Regions from separate parts of the Thauera sinica genome, predicted to be linked through region 1. Evidence: predicted binding sites of a transcription regulator. Region 1 holds the regulator's gene; each other region holds the start of a gene.
What was found. The regulator FNR, encoded in region 1, switches genes on or off when oxygen is low (the NO sensors DNR and NnrR bind a similar motif). The targets are predictions, from matches to a motif close to TTGANCTAGNTCAA.
Positions count from the first base shown of each region.

Region 2: a site for FNR is predicted at 5,316-5,329, ahead of hypA (hydrogenase maturation nickel metallochaperone HypA). Genes of this name have one in related genera too.
Region 3: a site for FNR is predicted at 2,553-2,566, ahead of CCZ27_RS24505 (amine dehydrogenase large subunit). Genes of this name have one in related genera too.

Region 1 covers NZ_CP023439.1:2,944,159-2,951,506, reverse strand. The annotation lists gene CCZ27_RS12735 (LysR family transcriptional regulator) at 1-715, opposite strand, end outside; gene CCZ27_RS12730 (rhodanese-related sulfurtransferase) at 812-2,428, shown strand; gene CCZ27_RS12725 (Crp/Fnr family transcriptional regulator) at 2,488-3,168, opposite strand; gene CCZ27_RS12720 (SirB2 family protein) at 3,267-3,665, shown strand; gene fnr (fumarate/nitrate reduction transcriptional regulator Fnr) at 3,694-4,434, opposite strand; gene hemN (oxygen-independent coproporphyrinogen III oxidase) at 4,578-5,969, shown strand; gene CCZ27_RS12705 (sulfite exporter TauE/SafE family protein) at 6,062-6,772, shown strand; gene CCZ27_RS12700 (MerR family transcriptional regulator) at 6,817-7,257, opposite strand; gene CCZ27_RS12695 (heavy metal translocating P-type ATPase) at 7,327-7,348, shown strand, end outside.
Region 2 covers NZ_CP023439.1:4,887,728-4,895,075, reverse strand. The annotation lists gene CCZ27_RS21370 (hydrogenase maturation protease) at 30-593, opposite strand; gene CCZ27_RS21365 (Ni/Fe hydrogenase subunit alpha) at 616-2,082, opposite strand; gene CCZ27_RS21360 (NADH-quinone oxidoreductase subunit B family protein) at 2,101-2,664, opposite strand; gene CCZ27_RS21355 (2Fe-2S iron-sulfur cluster-binding protein) at 2,661-3,377, opposite strand; gene CCZ27_RS21350 (NAD(P)H-dependent oxidoreductase subunit E) at 3,374-5,203, opposite strand; gene hypA (hydrogenase maturation nickel metallochaperone HypA) at 5,361-5,702, shown strand; gene hypB (hydrogenase nickel incorporation protein HypB) at 5,718-6,674, shown strand; gene CCZ27_RS21335 (Kae1-like domain-containing protein) at 6,617-7,348, shown strand, end outside.
Region 3 covers NZ_CP023439.1:68,516-75,863, forward strand. The annotation lists gene CCZ27_RS00355 (ABC transporter ATP-binding protein) at 1-703, shown strand, start outside; gene CCZ27_RS00360 (helix-turn-helix domain-containing protein) at 1,073-2,062, opposite strand; gene CCZ27_RS24505 (amine dehydrogenase large subunit) at 2,684-3,163, shown strand; gene CCZ27_RS23880 (amine dehydrogenase large subunit) at 3,133-3,837, shown strand; gene CCZ27_RS00370 (MauE/DoxX family redox-associated membrane protein) at 3,837-4,388, shown strand; gene mauD (methylamine dehydrogenase accessory protein MauD) at 4,385-4,987, shown strand; gene CCZ27_RS00380 (methylamine dehydrogenase light chain) at 5,010-5,543, shown strand; gene CCZ27_RS00385 (c-type cytochrome) at 5,554-6,033, shown strand; gene CCZ27_RS00390 (DUF1329 domain-containing protein) at 6,110-7,348, shown strand, end outside.

The sequences.
Region 1 (7,348 bases):
GGCCCTCGCTGACGAATTTCAACTGCAGTTCGGTGCCGAAGGCGTCCATGGCAATGTGCAGCGGCAGGCCCAGATCGGTGAGCGCACGCTGCAGCCGGGCGCGGAAGCCGCAGCCGTCCGGGTTGACGATCCATTTGCTGTCGCGCAGATCGGCCAGTCGGTACGGTCCCGGCTCGGTCGGCGCGCCGCCGGCGACGCCGACCACCAGCATGTCGACCGGCATCAGGTGGCGGGCGGCCAGGGTGGGCGGAAATTCGGTACCGGCCGGCAGCATGACCGCGGCGGCGTCGATGTCGCCGCGTTCCAACTGGCGGACCAGGTCGGCGCTCCAGCGCGTCCCCAGTTCGACTTCCAGTGTCGGATAGTGCAGCTTGAACGCGTCCAGCAGGCCGCTCAGCCCGATTTCCGCGACCGACTGCGTGATGCCCAGGCGCAGCGTGCCCTGCGGTGTACTTTCGGTTTCCACCAGCGCCTTCAGATTATCGACCTCGCGCAGCACCTGTTCGCACTGGGCGAACACGCGCCGGCCCAGCGCATTGGGCTTGGGCGGCTTGGTGTCGCGGTCGAGCAGTACCGTGCCCAGGCTTTCTTCCAGGCTCTGGATGCGGCGGGTGACCGCCGGCTGGGTCAGTCCGAGCGCGTCGGCGGCACGCGACAGCGACTGGTGGCGTACCGTGGCAACAAAGGAAACAAGATCGTCGATCTTTATGCTCATGGTGCGTATGGATAGCAAAAAAATGGATAAAACATATATTTAATGCGATATATCATGCGCTCCCCGCATGGTTTCCGTCCACAGGATTTTGTTCATATGACCCATTCCGTCCCGTCCCCGGCCGCGCGCCGGGACATCCCGCTGACCGGCTATGCTGCCGTGCGCGCCGCGCTGCTCGAACGCCGCGAAATCGCCTTGCTGGACGTGCGCGAGGAAGACCCCCACGCGCAGGCGCACCCGCTGTTCGCCGCCAATCTTCCGCTGGCGCGCATCGAACTGGATGCCTACGCCAAGCTGCCGCGCCGCGACGCGCCCATCGTGACGCTGGACGACGGCGAGGGCCTGGCCGAACTCGCCGCGCGGCGCCTGCGCGCGCTCGGCTACACCAACGTCGCGGTGTTCGACGGCGGCGTCGAAGGCTGGCGGGCGGCCGGCGGCGAACTGTTCCGCGACGTGAACGTGCCGAGCAAGGCGTTCGGCGAGCTGGTCGAGGCCGAGCGCCATACGCCGTCGCTGCCGGCGGAAGAAGTGCGGGCGCTGATCGACGCCGGCGCCGACGTGGTGATCGTCGATGCGCGCCGCTTCGACGAATACCAGACCATGACCATCCCCGGCTCGACCAGCGTGCCGGGCGCCGAACTGGCGCTGCGCATCGCCGAACTGGCGCCGCGGCCGGACACGCGGGTCATCGTGAACTGTGCCGGCCGCACGCGCAGCATCATCGGCACGCAGTCGCTGATCAACGCCGGCATTCCCAACCCGGTGGCAGCGCTGCGCAACGGCACGATAGGCTGGACGCTGGCCGGCTTCGAACTCGAACGCGGCGCCGGCCGGCGCTTCCCGGAGGCGGGCGAGGCGACGCGCGCGGATGCCGCGGCACGTGCGCATGCGCTGGCCGGGCGCGCCGGCGTGCGCCGCGCCACGCTGGCCGAGGTGGACCGCTGGCGCGGCCAGCAGGGCCGCACCACCTATTTCTTCGACGTGCGCACGCCGGAGGAATACGAAGCCGGACACTTGCCCGGCTTCCGTCCGGTGCCGGGCGGTCAACTGGTGCAGGAAACCGAAATGGTGGCGCCGGTGCGCGGCGCCCGCATCGTGCTGGCGGACAGCGACGGCGTGCGTGCCAACATGAGCGCTTCCTGGCTGGCGCAGATGGGCTGGGACGTGCATGTGCTGGACGGCGCCGGGGCCGGGGAATTCGTTGCGAGCGGACCGTGGGCGCCGCCGTTGCCGCAGCCGCCCGCGGCGAGCCGCATCCAGCCGGAAACGCTGGCGCGCTGGCAGGCGGCCGGCGACGACGTCGCCGTGCTCGATTTCACCACTAGCGCCAACTACCGCCGCCGGCACATTCCGGGCGCCTGGTTCGCGCTGCGTTCGCAGTTGTCGGACGCGCTGAAATCCGTGCCATCGGTGGCGCGCTACGTGCTCACCTGCGGCAGCAGTCAGCTTGCGCAGTTCGTGGTGCCGGAACTGCAGGCGCTGGTGGATGCCGAGGTCCTGCTGCTCGACGGCGGCAATGCCGCGTGGTTCGCCGCCGGCCTGCCGGAAGAGCACGGCGAGACCCGCCTGGCATCGCTGCCCATCGACCGCTACCGCCGGCCGTACGAGGGCACGGACAACACCGCCGCCGCCATGCAGGCCTACCTGGACTGGGAGTTCGGGCTGGTCGGGCAACTCGCCCGCGACGGCACGCACGGCTTCCGGGTGGTCTAGATGCAGTTCATACATCTCGCTTTTCTGGCACTTTTGCGCAGAAAATCGGGAACAGGCTTTCAGCTCTGGTAACGGGCCAGGCGGACCGGATCGTGCAGCGTGATGTGCTTGCCCTGCACGGTGATCAGGCGCGCGTCGGAGAGGTCGTGGAAGATGCGCGACAGCGTTTCGGGCGTCAGGTTGAGCCGCGAGGCGATGACCTGCTTGCTGGTGGGCAGCGCAAATTCGCAGGGCTTGTCGCCGTCGGCCTGCTGCAGCAGGTAGCCGATCACCCGCTGGACGCTGGAGCGCAGCGAATAGGTTTCGACGTCGCTCACCAGACCGTGCATGCGCACCGACATGCCTGCCAGCAGCTTGAGGGCGAACTTCGAATCCTGCTCGATCAACTCGGTGACGACGGCCTGGCCGATGTGCAGCAGTACGCTTTCGCTCAGCGCTTCGGCAAACACCGGGTACGGACGGTTCATGAACATCACCGCCTCGCCGAAGCTCTGCATCGGGCCGAGGATCTCGACCACCTTCTCGGTGCCCTGGGCGGACGAGAACGCCAGCTTCACCTGGCCGCTGACCAGAAAGTAGAAACCGTGCGGCAGGTCGCCGCGCTGGAACAGCACCTCGCCGCGTGCCAGACGGCGTTCGCGTGCAAAGCGCAGGACGCGATCGAGATCGGCATCGGACAATTCGCTGAACAGCGGGATGCGGCGCAGCAGGGTGGGGATATCGACAGGCGAGGTGGCCATCAGCATGCTCTCCGTAGTGAGAAGCAATTTTAGCGCGCTCGTGTTAGGGTCGCTTCCCCAAGTACCAGAGCCCGCGCGTTCGAGATTCAGGAGAAGGAATGTATTTCGCGATCAAGCACCTGCACGTCACCTGCGTGGTCCTGAGCGGCCTGGGCTTCCTGCTCCGCGGGACGTGGATGCTGAGCGGCAGCGGGTTGCTGCATCACCGTCTGACGCGGGTTCTGCCGCACATCGTCGACACCCTGCTGCTCGGCAGCGCCCTCGTGCTGGCAGCCATGATCGGGCAGTATCCCTTCGTCGCCGACTGGGTGACGGCCAAGGTGTTCGGGCTGATCGCCTACATCGTGCTCGGCGCGGTGGCGCTCAAGCGCGGACGCACGCTTGCGGTCAGGGGCGCCGCGTTTGCGGCGGCGACGGCGGTCTTCCTGTGGATCGTGTCGGTGGCGCTGACGAAGAATCCGCTCGGCTACCTGGCGGCGCTGGGCGGGGCCGCCTGAATCCGTGCGCGGGCCGGCAGCGCCCGCCTCAGCGGCTGCCGGACTGGTGCTGCAGCAGGCGTTTCAGCCCGGCGGCGTCCAGGATGCGGATGTGCTTCTGCTGCACGCTCACCAGGCCCTCTTCCTGGAAGCGCGAGAACGCGCGCGACACCGTCTCGAGCTTCAGCCCGAGGTAGGAGCCGATCTCGTCGCGCGTCATGCGCAGGTGGAACTCGGCCGGCGAGAAGCCGCGCGCGGTGAAGCGCTGCGACATGTTCAGCAGGAAGGCGGCCAGGCGCTCCTCGGCGCGCATCGAGCCCAGCAGCATCATCACGCCGTGATCGCGCACGATCTCGCGGCTCATCACCTTGTGGAACTGATGCTGCAAGCCTTCGACCTCGCGCGACAGCTCCTCGAGCTTGGCGTAGGGAATCACGCAGACTTCGCTGTCCTCGAGCGCGATGGCGTTGCACGAATGCGATTCGGTGCTGATGCCGTCCAGGCCGAGGATCTCGCCTGTCATCTGGAAGCCGGTGACCTGGTCGCGGCCATCCTCCAGCAGCACGTCGGTCTTGAAGGAGCCGGCGCGGATCGCGTAGATCGCTTCGAACGTGTCGCCCGCGCGGTACAGGCTGTGCTGGCGCTTGATCTTGCGCCGCGCGCCGACCAGTTCGTCGAGACGGTTCAGATCGTCCTCGGACATTCCGAACGGCAGACACAGCTCAACGAGGTTACACTGCGAGCACGACGCCTTGAGCCCATTGATCGTGATGGGAGCTGCCGCCTTCATCTGCACGAAATCTTGTTTCCCTAGTTCGGATCGCGGACGGCCGACGTCGGCCCATCCCGGGCGCCGTTGATCCACGTCAACCACAAAACGAGGGTGATCTGCCATTGTTTGGCACATCCCCGCAGTACACCCGCAGCACGACAATGACCAGCCCGAACGAACTCATATTCGATCCGCAACTGATTCGCCGCTTCGACATCAACGGCCCGCGCTACACGTCCTATCCTACCGCAGACCGTTTCGTCGAAGCCTTCAACGCCGATGCGCTGAAGGCCTGGCTGGCGAAGCGGGTGATCGGCGGGGTCAGCAAACCGCTCTCATTATACTTCCACATCCCGTTCTGTAACACGATCTGCTACTACTGCGCCTGCAACAAGATCATCACCAAGGATCATGGCCGCTCGGCGAAGTATCTGAAATATCTGGCAAAAGAGATCGCGATGCAGTCGGCCTGTCTGGAAGGTAGCCGGCAGGTCACCCAGTTGCACCTCGGCGGCGGCACGCCCACCTTCCTGTCCCACGACGAGATGCGCGAGCTGATGGCGGCGGTGCGCGAGCACTTCACGCTGGTGCCCAACGGCGAATACTCGATCGAAGTCGATCCGCGCAAGGTCGATTTCGACACGGTGAAGCTGCTCGCCGATCTCGGTTTCAACCGTATGAGCGTCGGCGTGCAGGATTTCGCCGAGGACGTGCAGAAGGCGGTCAACCGCATCCAGAGCGTCGACGAAACCAAGCTCGTCATCGATGCCGCGCGCGAGACCGGCTTCAAGTCGGTCAGCATGGATCTGATCTACGGCCTGCCCAAGCAGAACGTGATCAGCTTCAACCGCACGCTGGAGCAGGTGCTGCAGATCGCGCCCGATCGCGTGTCGCTCTACAGCTATGCGCATCTGCCGGGCCTGTTCAAGCCGCAGCGGCGCATCTTCATGAGCGACATGCCGACGCCGGACGCGAAGCTGCAACTGCTGCAGCTCGGCATCCGGCGGCTGACCGAAGCCGGCTACGTGTATATCGGCATGGACCACTTCGCCAAGCCCGGCGACGAACTCACCATCGCCCAGCGCCAGGGGCGCCTGCACCGCAATTTCCAGGGCTATTCCACCCAGGCCGAGTGCGATCTGCTGGCCTTCGGCGTATCGGCGATCGGCAAGGTGGGGCCGGTGTATTCCCAGAACGTGAAGACGCTCGACGAATACTACGACGCGCTCGACCGCGACGAACTGCCGGTGCTGCGCGGCATCGAACTCACCGCCGACGATCTCCTGCGCCGGGCGGTGATCCAGGCGCTGATGTGCCATTTCGAGCTGTCGATGCAGTCGATCGAGATCGCCCACCTGATCAACTTCCGCGAATACTTCGCCGAAGAGCTGCAGGACCTGGCCGAGATGCAGGAGGCCGGCCTGCTGAAGATCGAGGGCGACTGGATCAGCGTGCTGCCCGCCGGCCGCCTGCTGGTGCGAGGCATCGCCATGGTGTTCGACCGCTACCTGCGCGCCGACCGTGAAAGGACGCGCTATTCCCGCGTGATCTGAACGGCGCGGTGTTGCGCCGCGGCGTAGAATGGCGATCCCGTCGCTTGCGGCGTCGTCTTCCCGTGTCTTCCAGTTCTTCGCGCTGATCGCCCATGCCCGAAACCGGCTATTTCGCCGTCTTCATCATCGGCCTGCTCGGCGGCACGCATTGCGTGTCGATGTGCGGCGGCATCGTCGGCGCGCTCACCGCGCAGGTGCAGGCGCCGGGCGGCAGGCCGCAGTGGCCCATGCACCTGGCCTACAACCTGGGCCGCATCACGACCTATACGGCGATCGGCGGTGTCGTCGGCGCCCTCGGTTCGGTCGGCATGCTGTACGACGGCATGCTGCCCGTGCAGATGGCGCTCTACGTGCTGGCCAACCTGATGCTGGTCGCGCTGGGCCTCTACCTCACCGGCTTCACCCGCCTGCTGGCGCCGATCGAGCGCGTCGGACACATCCTGTGGCGGCGGATCCAGCCCGCCACGCGCCGCTTCCTGCCGGCGCGCTCGGTCCGGCAGGCGCTGCCGCTCGGCCTGCTGTGGGGCTTCATCCCCTGCGGGCTGACGTATTCCATCCTCGCCACGGCGCTGGTCACCGGCTCCGGCGCACGCGGCGCCGGGCTGATGCTGGCATTCGGCCTCGGCACGCTGCCCAACCTGCTGCTGGCGGGCATGCTGTTCAAGCGCTTCCGCGATTTCACCCGCAACCGCAAGGTGCGCTTCGCCTCGGGCCTGCTGGTGCTGGGCTTCGGGCTGTTCGGCCTCTACCACGCGCCCACGCTGGGGGGCGATCTGTGGAGCGGTGTCGTCTGCGCGGTTTGAGGGTCGGGCGGCGCGGGCCTCGGCACGGCGGCGAGCAGAATGCGTCAATCCTGCGACAAGGCGCGCAGGATGGGGCAGGGGGCGCTTGCCTCGGCGTGCTCGCAGCAGTGCACCAGTTCGGCCAGCGCGTCGCGCATTCCCTGTAACTGGCGGATGCGGGCGTCGATGAGCCCGATCTTGGCCTGCGCCGCCTCGCGTGCGTGCCGACGGTCGCGTTCCTCGTTGAGCGAGAGCAGGCCGTCGATCTCTTCGAGCGAGAAGCCGAGCTGCTGTGCCCGGCGGATGGCGCGCAGGCGGGCAAGCTCTTCGTCGCCATACACCCGGTAGGCTCCGCGCGTCTGGCCGGGTTCGCGCAGCAGGCCGCGGCGCTGGTAGTACCGTATCGTCTCGACGCCGACGCCGGCGGCCTTCGCCAGCGCGCCGATGGTGAATTGCGATGGCGCCGCGGCGGTCCGGGTGAATTCCTTCCGCTCGTGAGGGTCCATGGGGTTGACTCCGTAGCTGAGTACGGAGTTTACACTGCGCTTCACGATCAACGTGCGCAAGAGGATGCCATGTCAGGAATCACACTCGGCG
Region 2 (7,348 bases), 1.9 Mb from region 1:
CTGCGTTTGTCGCGGCGCGCATGCGGTCGTCAGGCGGGCGGCGGCGCGGACGATCCGCCGGAGACGCGGCGGGGCTTCGTTCCGTCGGGCTGCGGAACTCGCTCCCTGCGGTCGCTCGGACAGTCCTCGCCCGCTCCACGAAGCCCCGCCGCGTCTCCGGCCAGCCATGTGCGGGTCCATTCGATGGCGGCGGCGAGATTGTTCCTTGCGGCGGGGGAGATGGCCTGGCCCAGTTCCCATCGTTCGCCCCGGATGCCCAGCAGCCAGGCCGGCGGCGGTTCGCCGGCCTGCGTGTCGGCATAGACCTGCAGAATCGCCGCGGGTGTCATCGCGTGCGTGGTGAAGCTGGCGTCGCGCCGCGGCAGCAGCGGGGCCACGCTGAAGGGGGCGGCCGCTTCCATCGAGGCATCGACGAACAGCACGCGGCGGCGGCCGGCGAGGTCCAGCGCGTGCTCGACCTGGAGCTGGAAGTCGGTGAGGCATTCGACGCCGGGAAGCCGCAGCGCCTCGATGGCTTCGGCGAACAGCGGGCCGAGGGCGTCGTCGCCGCGGCTGGGGTTGCCCCAGGAGAAGACCAGCGTGCCGGGTTTCATCGGAGGTGCGTGCCGCTGCTCGTCAGTGCTTGTACCTGCGGTCGAGTTCGCGGCCTTCGGCGTCGAGCAGCACGACTTCCAGCGGCATGCTGCCGAGCGCGTGGGTGGCGCACGACAGGCAGGGGTCGAAGGCGCGGATCGCGACTTCGATGTGGTTCAGCAGGCCCTCGGTGATCTCCCTGCCGTCGAGGTACTTCTTGGCCACCTCGCGCACCGCGGTGTTCATCGCCTGGTTGTTGTTGGTGGTGGAGACGATGAGGTTGGCCATCGTCACCAGATCGTCGTCGCCCACCTGGTAGTGGTGGAACAGCGTGCCGCGCGGCGCCTCGATGACGCCCACGCCCTCGCGGCGGCGTTCGCCGGCGACCACCAGGTCGGTGCCTTCGAGGTCGTCGTCGTGCAGCAGCTCCTTGATCGTTTCGGCGGCGAACAGCATCTCGATCATGCGCGCCCAGTGGAAGCCGAGCGTGGCATGCATCGGCCCGCCGCCGGCGTAGGCGGCGAATTCGCGGCGTTCGTGCTCGGCGAAGGGGGTGGGGATGCCGTCGCAGTTCTGCACGCGGGCCAGCGGGCCCACCTTGTACCAGCCGCGCTCGGGGCCGAGCGCGGTGAAGTACGGGAACTTCATGTAGCTCCAGGGTTTGACCTCCTCGGTGATGAGCCGGTCGTAGGTCTGGTAGTCGACGTGGTCGAAGAGGATGTTGCCGCCGGCGTCCTTGGCGCGCAGCCCGCCGTGGTAGAGGTCCAGGCTGCCGTCGGGTGCGACCATGCCCATGAAATTGGAGGGGCAGGCGCCGAAGCCGTCGTACAGCGCCGGGTTCTGCTCGTGCAGTTCGCGGATGATCCGCACCGCGTCGCGGCTCCAGGCAATCATCCGGTAGGCGTCCTCGAGCAGTTCCGTCCGCTCGGCGCCGGTCAGCGCGCGGTTGACGCCGCCGGGCACCGAGCCGGTGCCATGCACCCGCTTGCCGGCGGTGTGCCGGATCACCTCCTGGCCGTACTTGCGCAGCAGGATGCCCTTCTTCGCGATGTCGGGATATTTCGCGGCGACGCCGACGATGTTGCGCCGCGCGACCTCGGAGTCGAAGCCGAACAGCAGGTCGGGCGAGGACAGGTGGAAGAAGTGCAGCGCGTGGGACTGCAGGATCTGGCCGTAGTGCATCAGCCGGCGCATCTTTTCCGCGGTGGGGGTCAGGCGGTCGGCGCCGACGATGACGTCCAGCGCCTTGCTCGCCGCCAGGTGGTGCGACACCGGGCAGATGCCGCACAGGCGCTGCACCATGACCGGCACTTCCCAGTAGGGCCGGCCCTGGATGAAGCGTTCGAAGCCGCGGAACTCGACGATGTGCAGGCGCACCTGGTGCACCTTGTCGTCCTCGTCGAGCAGCAGCGTGACCTTGCCGTGGCCTTCGACGCGGGACACGGGGTCGATGGCGACGCGGCGCAGGCTGTCGCGGGCGGCTGCGGCGGTTTCGAGTTCGAAGCTCATGGCAATCTCGCGGACGGATCAGTCGTAGTGCAGCAGGCCGTGGCCCGGAGCGGGCTCCCTGCCGGCGACGAGGTCGCCGAGGAAGGCCCAGATCGCATCGCCGGACGGCGGGCAGCCGGGCAGGAAGTAGTCGATCTTCACCACCTCGTGCACCGGGTGCACCTGGTTCAGCGGCAGCGGCAGCTCGGGGTCGTCCGGGATGCGGCTGCCTTCGGCGAGCCCGTGGCCGGTGCGATACACCTCCTGCAGGATGTCGGCCAGTTGCAGGTGGTTGCGCTGCGCCGGCAGGCCGCCATTGACGGCGCAGGCGCCGAGCGCGACCAGCACCTTGCAGTTGGCGCGGAATTCGCGCAGCACGTGCACGTTCTCGGCGTTGCATACGCCGCCTTCGATGAGGCCGATGTCGCACGGCCCGCAGTGCTTGATGTCGGTGATCGGCGAGCGGTCGAACTCGACCAGTTCGAGCAGCGGCAGCAGGCGCTCGTCGATGTCGAGGAAGGACATGTGGCAGCCGAAGCAGCCGGCCAGCGACACCGTCGCGACCTTCAGCTTGCGCGGCTGCGCCGCAGTCGCGGTGCTCATTGCCCTTCCTCCTTCGCGTGCGCGACCGCCACCTGCGAGATCGGCTGTGCGTCGTATTCGCGCTGTCCGATCGGCACCGCGAAGCCCACCCGCTTCTTCAGGATCACGCCCACCGGACAGACCCCGGCGGCACGGTCGGTGACGGCGAAGTCGGTGTCGGCCAGGCGCCCGCTCTCGCTGTTGACGATCAGGTGCGACCCGGCGCCGCGGCCCGACAGCGCGAACACGTCCTTGCCGTCGGCCTCGCGGCTGGCGCGCACGCACAGTTCGCACAGGATGCAGCGGTTGAAGTCGAGCAGCACGTCGGGGTGCGAGGCGTCGACCGGGCGGTCGGGGTAGAAGTGGTCGAAATGCGGGCTCAGCATGCCCATCTCGTAGGCGGTGGCCTGCAGCACGCAGTTGCCGCTCTTCTCGCAGGACGGGCAGAAATGGTTGCCCTCGACGAACAGCAGCTGCAGCAGCGTGCGCCGCTTTCCGGTGAGTTCCTCGCTGCGGTTCTCGACTTCCTGCCCGTCCGCGGCACGCACCGTACAGGCGGTGGCGAAACGCCCGCCGATCCTGACGGTGCACAGCTTGCACGAGCCGTGCGCGCTGAAATCCGGATGCCAGCACAGGTGCGGGATGTACTTGCCGGCGGCGCTGGCGGCCTGCATCACCGTCTGTCCGGGCGTGAATGGCACTTCTTCGCCATCGAGAAGAAAGCTGCTGGTCATGGCTGGGCCTCGCCGGGTTCTTGGCCGTGCGCCTCGGCGCGCTGCGCGCTCAGGTTGTCGGTGAGATGGGCGCCGGCGTCGTCGCGGCCGGTCATCTGCCGCGCCTGCGACAGCGCGGCGTCGAGGTCGAAGGCCGGCTCGTAGTCGGGCGAATGCAGCCGGCGCTCGAACGCGGGGCGGAACCTGGCAAGCATGTCGCGCAGCGCGATCGTCGCGGTGTTGCCCAGGCCGCAATGGCTGGCGCCCTGCATCAGGCGGTGCATCTTCTCCATCTCGTCGAGGTCGTAGGGCGAGCCGCGGCCGTGGGCGAGCTTGTCCATCAGCCGCGCGTTGACCGCGGTGCCGACGCGGCACGGGGTGCAGAAGCCGCAGCTCTCGTGCGCGAAGAAGCGGGTGAAGTTGCGCGCCACCTCGAACATGTCGCGGCTGCGGCCGAACACCATGATCGAACCGCCGGTGGGCACGTCCTCGAAGGCGATGCGGCGGCCGAACTCGCCGGCCGACAGGCAGAAGCCGGCCGCGCCGGCAGTGGTCACCGCCTGGGTGTCCACGCCGCCGGCGGCCTGCAGCACCTCGGCGACGGTCACGCCGAAGGGGAATTCGTAGATGCCCGGGCGTTCCACGTCGCCCGACACCGACAGCAGCTTGGTGCCGGTCGAGGCCGGCGTGCCGATGGCGCGGAACCATTCGCCCCCCTTCACCGCGATCAGCGCGGCGAGCGCGAGCGTCTCGACGTTGTTCACCGTCGTCGGCTGGCCGAGGTAGCCGTTCGTCACCGGGAAGGGCGGGCGGATGCGCGGCTTGCCCGGCTTGCCTTCGAGCGATTCGATGAGCGCGGATTCCTCGCCGCAGATGTAGGCGCCGGCACCGAGGTGGATCTCGATGTCGAAGGTGAAGCCGCGGCCGAGGATGTTGCGTCCGAGCAGCCCGGCCTCGCGCCGCTGGGCGAGCCGCGTCTCGAGCCGGTCGAGCAGGTAGCGGTATTCGCCGCGCAGGTAGATGAAGCCCTTGCTCGCGCCGATGGCGAAGCCGGCGATGCACATGCCGTCGACCACCATGTCGAAGAAGGCGCTCAGCAGCACGCGGTCCTTGAAGGTGCCGGGCTCGCCCTCGTCGGCGTTGCAGATCACGTAGTGCGCGTCGCCCCAGGCGTCGCGGCAGGAGCGCCACTTGATGTCGCTGCCGAAGCCCGCGCCGCCGCGCCCGCGCAGCGCCGAGCGTTCGATCTCGCCGAGCAGGCCGGCCGGGCCGCGGTCCAGCGCCGCGGCCAGCGCCGCGCCGGGCGCCAGGCCATGATCGAGCAGCACGTCGCGGCGGCGGATGTTGTCGTCGACGTGGAACCAGTCCGACGGCCAGTCCCCCACCGACACGCGGCGGCGGATCAGGTGGACCATGTCGTCGATGCGTTCGGGCGTCAGCCGCGTGACGGCGCGGTAGTTGGCCAGCAGCGCCGGCCCCTGGTCGCACATGCCGGTGCAAGACGTGGTGTCCACGCTGACCCGGCCGTCCTCCGACACGCGGCCGGGTTCCAGCCACAGCTTGTGGCACAGGGACCGCATCAGGTCGTGGCTGCCGAGCATGCGGTCGGTGATGTTGTCCGAGAACAGGAGGCGGTACTCGCCGAGCGGACGGGTGTGGAAGAAACTGTAGAAGCCCGCCGTGCCTTCCACCTGCGCGCGCGGCCGGCCTACTCCCTGCGCGATGGCGGTGAGCGTGTCGGGCGCCAGCCATCCCAGAGCGTCCTGGACCTCGCGCAGGATCTGCACCAGCCGGGTACCATCCCGGGCGTGCCGGTCGAGAACGGTTTCGATCGTCGCTGCTGCCACGCTGTCCTCCTGTGAGCCAGGGATGCGCTCGGAGTCGGTATCGGCCCGATGAGGATTCTGCCGTGTTGCGATGCGGAATTACAATGTCGCCGACCGGATTCCCGCCAGGCTTGTGACCTGCGTCAAAGGATGCGGCGACTCCATCGGGAAGACTGCCATGCATGAACTGTCGCTGGCCGAAAGCGCGGTGGGCCTGATCGAGGACGCGGCCCGGCGCGAGCGCTTCACCCGCGTGCGGGTCGTGCGCATGGAGATCGGCGCGCTGTCCTGCGTCGAAGCCGAGGCGCTGCGCTTCGCCTTCGAGTCCGCGAGCCTCGGCACCTGTGCCGAAGGGGCGAGGCTGGACATCGTCGCGGTGCCGGGCGAGGGCGAATGCGCGGCGTGCGGCATCCGCGCCGCAATGGAAACCCTCTACGACCTCTGTCCGCGATGCGAATCGCGCCCGCTCAGGGTGTTGCGCGGCACCGAGTTGCGGGTCAGGGACCTGGACGTCGAATAGACCGGAGCACGAGGCATGTGTACCACCTGCGGATGCGGTGGCGACGGCGCCACCATCGACCACCACGGCGGCCATCCCTACCGGCCGCATCGCCGCGCCGCGGCCGCATCGCCCGCGGCCGGGCGTGCGGACGACGCCCTCCTCCGCGCGGCCGTGGCCGGTGCCGCGCCCGAGCCGGCCGTCATGGCGGCGGGAAGCACCAGCGCGAGCCCCGGTACGGCGCCCGCCCCCTTCCCTGCCGCACATGATGCCGGGCATCCCGGAGCCGCATCCGGCGAGGCACTCGCGGCCGCCGCGCCTCTGCGCCACGTGGCCGTCGAGCAGGATCTGCTCGCCCGCAACGACGCCGAGGCCGCCGCCAACCGGCGCGCGCTGGCCGCGGCCGGCGTGTTCGCGGTCAACCTCGTCTCCAGCCCGGGCTCGGGCAAGACCACGCTGCTGGTGAAGACCATAGAGCGGCTGGCCGGCCGCATCCCGCTGGCGGTGATCGAGGGCGACCAGCAGACCAGCCGCGACGCCGAACGCATCCGCGCCACCGGCGCGCCCGCCACCCAGATCAACACCGGCAGGGGCTGCCACCTCGATGCGCGCATGGTGGGCGACGCGATGGCCGGCCTGCCGCTGGCGCGCGGCGGCCTGCTGCTGATCGAAAACGTCGGCAACCTGGTGTGCCCGGCCGCCTTCGACCTGGGCGAGGCACACAAGGTGGTGATCCTGTCGGTGACCGAGGGCGAGGACAAGCCGGTCAAGTACCCCGACATGTTCCGCGCCGCCGGCCTGATGCTGCTCAACAAGTGCGACCTGCTGCCCTACCTGGATTTCGACGTCCAGGCGGCACAGAACTGGGCGCGCCGGGTGAATCCGGACATCCGCATCATCCACGTGTCGGCGACGGGCGGCCAGGGCATGGACGAATGGCTGGACTGGCTGGCCGCCGGCGCCCGCCGCGCCGCAGCTTCGGCCCCGGCATGACGACGACCGCGCCCGTGCCGCTGATGGCGCCCCCCGCCGACTCGATCGAGCACCGCCTCGCGCTGCGCGACGGCCCGCCGGTGCTGGCGCTGGGCGCCTGGTTCAAGAACACGGTGTGCGCCGCACAGGGCAAGATCGCCGCGGTGTCGCGCACGGTGGGCGACCTCGACGGCGTAGACGCCTGCCTCGCCCACGAGCGCGCCGCGCGCGCACTGCTCGCCTGGCTGGCGGAGGCCGGCGCGCGGCCGGCTGCAATCGCGCACGACCTGCATCCGGATTTCCACTCCACGCGCTTCGCCGCCGAACTCGCCGCCGAACTCGGCGTGCCGCTGCAGCCGGTGCAGCACCACCATGCCCACATCGCCGCGGTGTGCGCGGAGCACGGCCACGACGGCGCGGCGCTCGGCCTCGCGCTCGACGGCGTCGGCCTGGGCGGCGACGGCAGCGCCTGGGGCGGCGAGCTATTGCAGGTCGACGGCGCACGCTGCCAGCGCATCGGCCACCTGCGCCCGCTCGCCCTGCCCGGCGGCGACCGCGCCGCGCGCGAACCCTGGCGCATGGCGGCCTCGGCGCTGCACGCGCTGGGCCGCGGCGGCGAGATCGCCGCGCGCTTCGCCGCCCTGCCGGCGGCCGCCGGCCTCGCCCGGCTGCTGGACGCCGGCCTGCGCTGCCCG
Region 3 (7,348 bases), 2.3 Mb from region 1:
GGGGGCCGGCAAGTCGACGCTGGTGAACCTGCTGCTGCGCTTCTACGACATCGAGGAAGGCCGCATCCTGGTCGACGGCCAGGACATCGCCGACGTCACCCAGGACAGCCTGCGCGCGCAGGTCGGCATGGTGACGCAGGACACCTCGCTGCTGCACCGCTCGGTGCGCGACAACATCCTCTACGGCCGGCCCGGCGCGACCGACGCCGAGATGATCGCCGCCGCGAAGCGCGCCGAGGCGGACGACTTCATCCACACGCTGACCGACCCCAAGGGGCGACACGGCTACGATGCCCACGTCGGCGAGCGCGGCGTGAAGCTGTCCGGCGGCCAGCGCCAGCGCATCGCCATCGCCCGCGTGATGCTCAAGGACGCGCCCATCCTGCTGCTCGACGAGGCCACCAGCGCGCTCGACTCCGAGGTCGAGGTGGCGATCCAGGCCAGCCTGTACCGGCTGATGGAGGGCAAGACGGTGGTGGCGATCGCGCACCGGCTGTCGACGATCGCGGCCATGGACCGGCTCGTCGTGATGGACAGGGGGCGCATCGTCGAGGAAGGCGACCACCGCAGCCTGCTCGCCAGGGGCGGCCTGTACGCGCGCCTGTGGGCGCACCAGAGCGGCGGCTTCCTCGGCGCGGAAGCGGACGACGAGGACGGCGGCGACGCGGCGGAGGCGGGCGGGCGCATCGCCGCATCGGCCTGAAGCGGGCGGCGCGGCCGCCGTGCGGGCAAAAAGAAGCCCCGCCGTGCGGCGAGGCTTGAACCATCTCGAGGGGTTCGAGAGGAGGAGACAGGCGCAACTATAGCGATGCGTCAATTAAGTTGCAATAAGAAACTGTTGCAATGTGAAAGCATCTCCCCGCCGCTGGATTTCCACCGACGGACTCCTCTTCCGGACCAGGATTTTCGCCGCGCCGCGGCGGCGGCAAGGCCCCGTGCCCGGCCTGCAAGGGGCAGGCGCTTGCCGATTTCGGATAGGCCGCCTGCCGGCCGGCGTCCGCAATGAAGGCAGGCGCCGGCCGGCCGCCCCGCGGTGGTGCGGCCGGGCAAGACCGCGCCGCCGCCTTTCCGCCTAGCAGCGATGCAGCATCGCGCTGCGCAGGGTCTCGGAAGGCAGTTCGCCGAACATCGCCCTGTAGTCCGCGGCGAAGTGCGACAGATGCCAGAAGCCCCAGCGCGCGGCGATGTCGGCGACGGTGCCGGCCGCCGGGTCGGCGCGCTTGAGGGCGCGGCGCACGCCGTTCAGGCGCATCGCGCGCAGGAAGCTCACCGGGTTCAGATTGAGCACGTCCTGGAAGCTGTACTGCAGCGTGCGCCGCGACACGCGCAGTTCGGCGCACAGGTCGGCGACGGTGATCGGTTCCTCGATGTGGGCCTGCATGTATTCGCGGGCGCGCTCCACCACCAGTTGGCGCGCATTGCACGACGGGGTGGGGCGGTTCTCGGACTGGTTGCCGGCGACGGCGATCAGGCTGCCGAAGATCGCCTGCTCCAGCGCCTTGCGCATCTGCGCATGGCGCAGCATCTCCGGCGTCGCCCGCAGGCTGGCGATGACCGTGCCCAGGAAGCTGCGCAGGTTCTCCGCCTGCGCCGGGGTGGAAGGCGTCACCCGACAGGTGGCGAGTTCGGCCTCCAGGTCGCGGTGTTCCACCTGCAGCGCATAGGTGTTGAGCGCCTGCGCGTCGGCCGTCACCGCGAGGACGTCATGCACGCGCGGCGTGCGGAAATCGAGTTCCTGCCCGCCCCTGAGGGTGATGACGGAGTCGGCGTCGACGATCTCGCCGCAGTACCAGCCCTTGCCGTCCACCTCGACCGGCACGCCGAAGGTGCGGGACCCCTCCCATGCCTGGCCGACTTCGCGTACCGACTGGTTCGTGCGCTCGCGGAAGACCTGCACGTTGTCGAACCAGTACTCCTCGAAGCTGCCGCAGAAGGCCCCGGCGGTGAGCTGGTCGTAGCGCTGCTTCCAGTGCTGCAGGCAGGACGCATGGTCGTCCGCGTCGCGGGTGTCGCGCGCAACGGCGGTGTAAGCCTGGTCGTGGGATGCCGTCGTCGCGGTCATGGCAGCGCTTCTCCGGAGCGGGTCGTGTCGGAGAGGCGGCAGCAAATGCCGTGCCCGCGGCGGCAGAGGTGCGCGGGCAGCCTTGCGGCACGGCGGGGAAGGGCGGCGGGCCGTTTCCGCCGGGCGTGGATCGGGCGGTTGCGCAGGGCATGCGGGGCCTGGCCGCGCGCACGCGAAAACCGCGCTTTCCCGCAGCCGGGAAGCGCAGTGGCTCGATTGTTCATTTCCGTCTGTCTCCTGACCGGAAATCGGTTGCTTGTCGTTATGTAAGTGTTTCTTTTTTTCAGGCTAAACCTGAATTTGCCCCGGCGACAAGGGCTTTCGTGCAGATGCCGCGGAGCGGTCCGCGCTGCCGGGTCCTGTATCGGAATGGTGCGGCGCAGTATCACTTTGGTGCAGTCGGGCGCGGTTTCGCCGTGCGCCGCGCCGTTGCCGATTTCGGATAACGGCATCGGAATTCTCCATCCCAGAATCCGTTCCACCCGCCGTTTTGACGTGCATCAAATCCGGCGCGGACAACGAGTGCATCCGCCGCCCTGCCGGGCGGACGGGTTCCGAGGATTCCGCCGCGAGGCCGGGCAGACCGCCACGGCCGCGCGGCGGGCAACAAGGAGGTTTGCCGTGGTTCGACACCGCGCCCTGCGAACCTGCGCCGCAGCCTTGCTGATCGCCCTCACCGGGGTGTCGGCACGGGCCGAGCTGCAGGTCGAGATTCCCAAGGTGGCCGAGATGCCGCCTCCCAACCCCTATCGCATCTTCCTGTCGGACGTCGCCATCGGCCACATCGTCGATGGCCGGCTGCACGTCATCGACGGCGACGGCCTGCGCTACCTCGGCATGGTGGCGACCGGCTACGCGGGGCAGGCGATCCTGTCGCCGGACCGCAGGGAGATCTACGTCGCCACCACCTACTACTCGCGCCTGTCGTCGGGGGTGCGCACCGACACGGTGGACATCCACGACGCGCAGACGCTGGTGAAGACCGGCGAGATCATCATCCCGCCGATCCATGCCCAGGCGCTGCACTACAAGGGCACCATCCGCCCTCGGCCGACGGCCGCTGGCTCTACGTGCTCAACGCCACGCCCGCGGTGTCGGTGACGGTGATCGACCTGAAGGCGAGGAAGGTCGCCTCGCAGGTGGACATCCCCGGCTGCTGGATCCTGCTGCCGCCGCAGAGCGCGTCGGACCGCTTCTCCACCATCTGCGGCGACGGCACGATGCTCACCGTCACCCACGACGGCGAGGGCCGGGAGGTCGCGCAGCGCAAGAGCGCCGCGTTCTTCGACCCGGATGCCGACCCCATCTTCATCCACGGCGAGCAGGACGGCGACACCTACCGCTTCGTGTCCTACGGCGGCGACCTCTACACCGCCCACGTCGGCGGCGAGGTGGCGAGCTTCGAGCCGAAGTGGCCGCTGCTCACCGAGCGCGAGCGCAAGGCCGGCTGGCGTCCCGGCGGCTACCAGTTGCTCGCCCAGCACAAGGCCAGCGGCCGCGTCTTCGTCGGCATGCACGACGGCGCGAAGGCCGGCAGCCACAAGTCCCCGGCCAAGGAGATCTGGAGCTTCGATCTCAAGACCAGGAAGCGCATCGCCCGTGCGCCGGGCAGCAACGCCATCGCGCTGGCCGTCAGCCAGGGCGACAGGCCGCGCCTGTTCGCCTACGACGGCGTGAAGGGCGGCCTCGCCGTGTACGACGCGGCGGCCGCGCTCAAGCCCGCCGGACGCATGGACGGCGTGGGCGAAACGCCTTCGCTGATGGAGCTGCACTGATGGACGCCCTCGCACTCGACCCCGTGCTGGCGCGCGCCTGCGGCGCGGCGCTGGCGGTGATCCTGCTGCTGGGCGCGTGGCAGAAGCTGCGCGACGTGGCGGTGTTCGAAGCCTCGGTGGAGCTGTACCGGCTGCTGCCCGAAGCGCTGGTGCCCGCGTTCGCCCGCGTGTTCCCGGTGCTCGAAGCCATTGCCGGCACCGCCCTGCTGTTCGACGGCACGCGCGCCGCCGGCCTCGCCGTGGGCGCGCTGGTGCTGGGCGCGGCGACGCTGGCGGTGGCGATCAACGTCGCCCGCGGCCGCACCGGCATCGACTGCGGCTGCGGCGGCGCCGAAGGCCACACCCGCCTGTCGTGGGCGCTCGTCGTGCGCAACGCGGTGCTGCTCGCGCTGCTCGGCGCCGGTGCGCAGGCCGGCGCCGAGCGCAGCCTGGTCTGGATCGACTACCTCTCGGTGGCCGGCGGCACGCTGATGCTGCTCGCCCTCCATGCGGCAGCCAACCAGTTGCTCGCCAACCATCCCCATCTCGCCCAAATGAGGAACGGATCATGAACCAAGCCCTGATCGTCTCCAACGTCCTGCTGTGGATCGCGGTGCTCGCCGCGCTGGCCGGAATCTTCGCCCTCGCGCGCCAGATCGGCGTGCTGTACGAGCGCGTCGCGCCGATGGGCGCCCTCATGCTCGACACCGGCCCGCAGGTCGGCGAGGCGGCGCCGGTGTTCGACCTGCCGCAGCTCGTCGCCGGCCGCGATCGCGTCTCGCTGGGCCTGCCGGCGCAAAAGAGCACGCTGCTGTTCTTCCTGTCGCCCACCTGCCCGGTGTGCAAGAAGCTGCTGCCCATCCTGCGCTCGGCCAACCAGTCCGAACGCGACTGGCTGCGCATCGTGCTGACCTCCGACGGCGAGCAGCCCGAGCACCTCGCCTTCTACGACAAGGCCGGCCTCTCCGGCTTCCCCTACGTGCTGTCGCGCGAACTGGGCATCGCCTGGCGCGTGGCCAAGCTGCCCTACGCGGTGCTGATCGACGAGCAGGGGCGGGTCGCCGCCAAGGGGCTGGTCAATTCCCGCGAGCAGCTCGAAAGCCTCTTCACTGCCAAGGAGCTGGGCGTGGCATCGGTGCAGGACTATCTCGAACAGCCCGGCCGCGCCTGATCCGGAACACAGGAGAACGACGATGAAATGGCTGGATGAATTCTTCGAGCGCAGGACGCGCAAGGTGGCGCAGCGCGCGTCGCGGCGCAGCGCGCTGATCGGCATCGGCAAGCTGCTGGTGGGCTCGGCCTTCGTGCTGCCGGTGCTGCCCTTCGACCGCACCGCCCAGGCCGCCGGCGCGGCGATGAAGAAGGCCGGCGGCAAGGCCCCGACCGAGCAGGACTGCGAGTACTGGCGCTACTGCGCGCAGGACGGCTACCTGTGCAACTGCTGCGGCGGCACTGCGACGAGCTGCCCGCCGGGCACGGAGGCGTCCAAGGTGTCGTGGATCGGCACCTGCCACAACCCGGAGGACGGCAAGGACTATCTCATCAGCTACAACGACTGCTGCGGCAAGACGGCCTGCGGGCGCTGCTTCTGCAACACCAACGAGCGCGAGATGCCGGGCTACCGCATGGGCCTGCACAACGACATCAACTGGTGCATGGCCAACGACTCGACGATGTTCCACTGCACCATGGCCACGGTGGTCGGCCTGGCGCAGCCGCAGGGTTGAGGAGGCGGCGATGGACGGCATGCGCACGCCGGGCCGGATCGGGCGGGGCGGGAAGGCCGCCGCGCTCGCCGCGGCCTTCCTCGCCGCGGCCGGCGCGGGCGCGCCGGCCGTCGCCGACGACGCCGGCAAGGCCCGCTACCAGTACATCCTGAACTGCGCCGGCTGCCACCAGGCCGACGGCAGCGGCGCCCGGTCGGGCGGGGTGCCGACGATGCGCGGCCAGCTCGGCCACTTCCTCAGGCTGCCCGAGGGCAGGGCATTCCTCGTGCAGGTGCCCGGCACCTCGAATTCGCCGCTGTCGAACGGCGACATCGCGCGGATGCTGAACTGGATGGCGGCGTCCTTCTCCGCCGACACCGTGCCGGCCGGCTTCGTCCCCTACACCGAGGCCGAAGTCACCGGACTGCGCAGCAAGAAGCTGGCGAACGTGTCCGCGGTGCGCCGCGGCATCGTCGAGCAACTCGCCGCGCAGGGCATACGCATCGACTGAACGTGAGGCGCCCGGCCGCCAGGCGGCCGGTCCCGCAATTCCGCAGCAATCCCTTTCTTCCGACGAGGACACCCAGATGCGCAAAACGACAACGAAATCCCTGCGTCCCGGCCTGCTGTGCACGGCGCTCGCCGCCCTGCTGGCGAGTCCGCCGGCGGGCGCCGCCGCGACCGAGGCCGAGATCGCCGGCCTCGGCAAGACGCTCACCCCCATCGGCGCCGAGGCCGGCAAGAATGCCGACGGCAGCATCCCGGCATGGAGCGGCGGGCTGAACCAGGTGCCCGCGGGCTGGAAGCCGGGCAGGCTCGACCCCTACAAGGACGACAAGCCGCTGTTCGCCATCGATGCCGGCAACGCCGACAAGTACGCCGACAAGCTGTCGGCCGGCCAGCTCGCCCTGCTCAAGACCTACAAGGGCTACCGCATGGACGTGTATCCGACCCGGCGCAGTTGCCCGGTGCCGGATTTCGTCGCCGCGCAGACGAAGAAGAACGCCGCCGCCGCGAAGCTCGGCGCCGACGGCTGGCAGCTCGAAGCGGTGGTGGGCGGCGGCACTCCCTTCCCTTTCCCGAAGAGCGGCGCCGAGGCGATGTGGAACTACAAGCTGCGCTACACCGGCCTGGGCCGGCGCGCGCAGATCTCGGCGCTGATGCCAGACAAGGACGGCTCCTACGTCGAGAACAAGCAGTGGGCCTACGAGCTGTATCCGTTCAACGATCCCAAGGTCGCCGGGCCGGCGGACGTCGGCGGCGTCGAATCCAAGCTGCTGTTCGACGTGCTGTCGCCCGCCTCGCGCGCCGGCGAGGGCTACCTGATCCACGCCTTCATCGACAAGCCGCAGGACGCCTGGATCTACTTCCCCGGCCAGCGCCGCGTGCGCCGCTCGCCCACCTTCGCCTACGACAACCCGATCGCCGGCTTCGACAACCTCTACTTCGTCGACCAGATCAACATGTTCACCGGCGCGCTCGACCGCTACGACTACAAGCTGGCCGGCAAGAAGGAGATGTTCGTCCCCTACAACTCCTACAGGCTGATCGACAAGAACAACAAGTTCAAGGACATGCTCGGCCCCGACTACGTGAACCGCGACTACCTGCGCTACGAGCTGCACCGCGTGTGGGTGGTGGAGGCCACGGTCAAGGGCGACAAGCGCCATTCCTTCGCCAAGCGGGTGTTCCACTTCGACGAGGACTCCTGGGCGCTGCTGCAGGTCGACATGTACGACGCCAAGGGCAACCTGTGGCGCGTGCAGGAGGGCAGCCTGTGGGCCGCCCCCGACGTCGGCGCCTGCATGGCGTACGAGACGCAGATG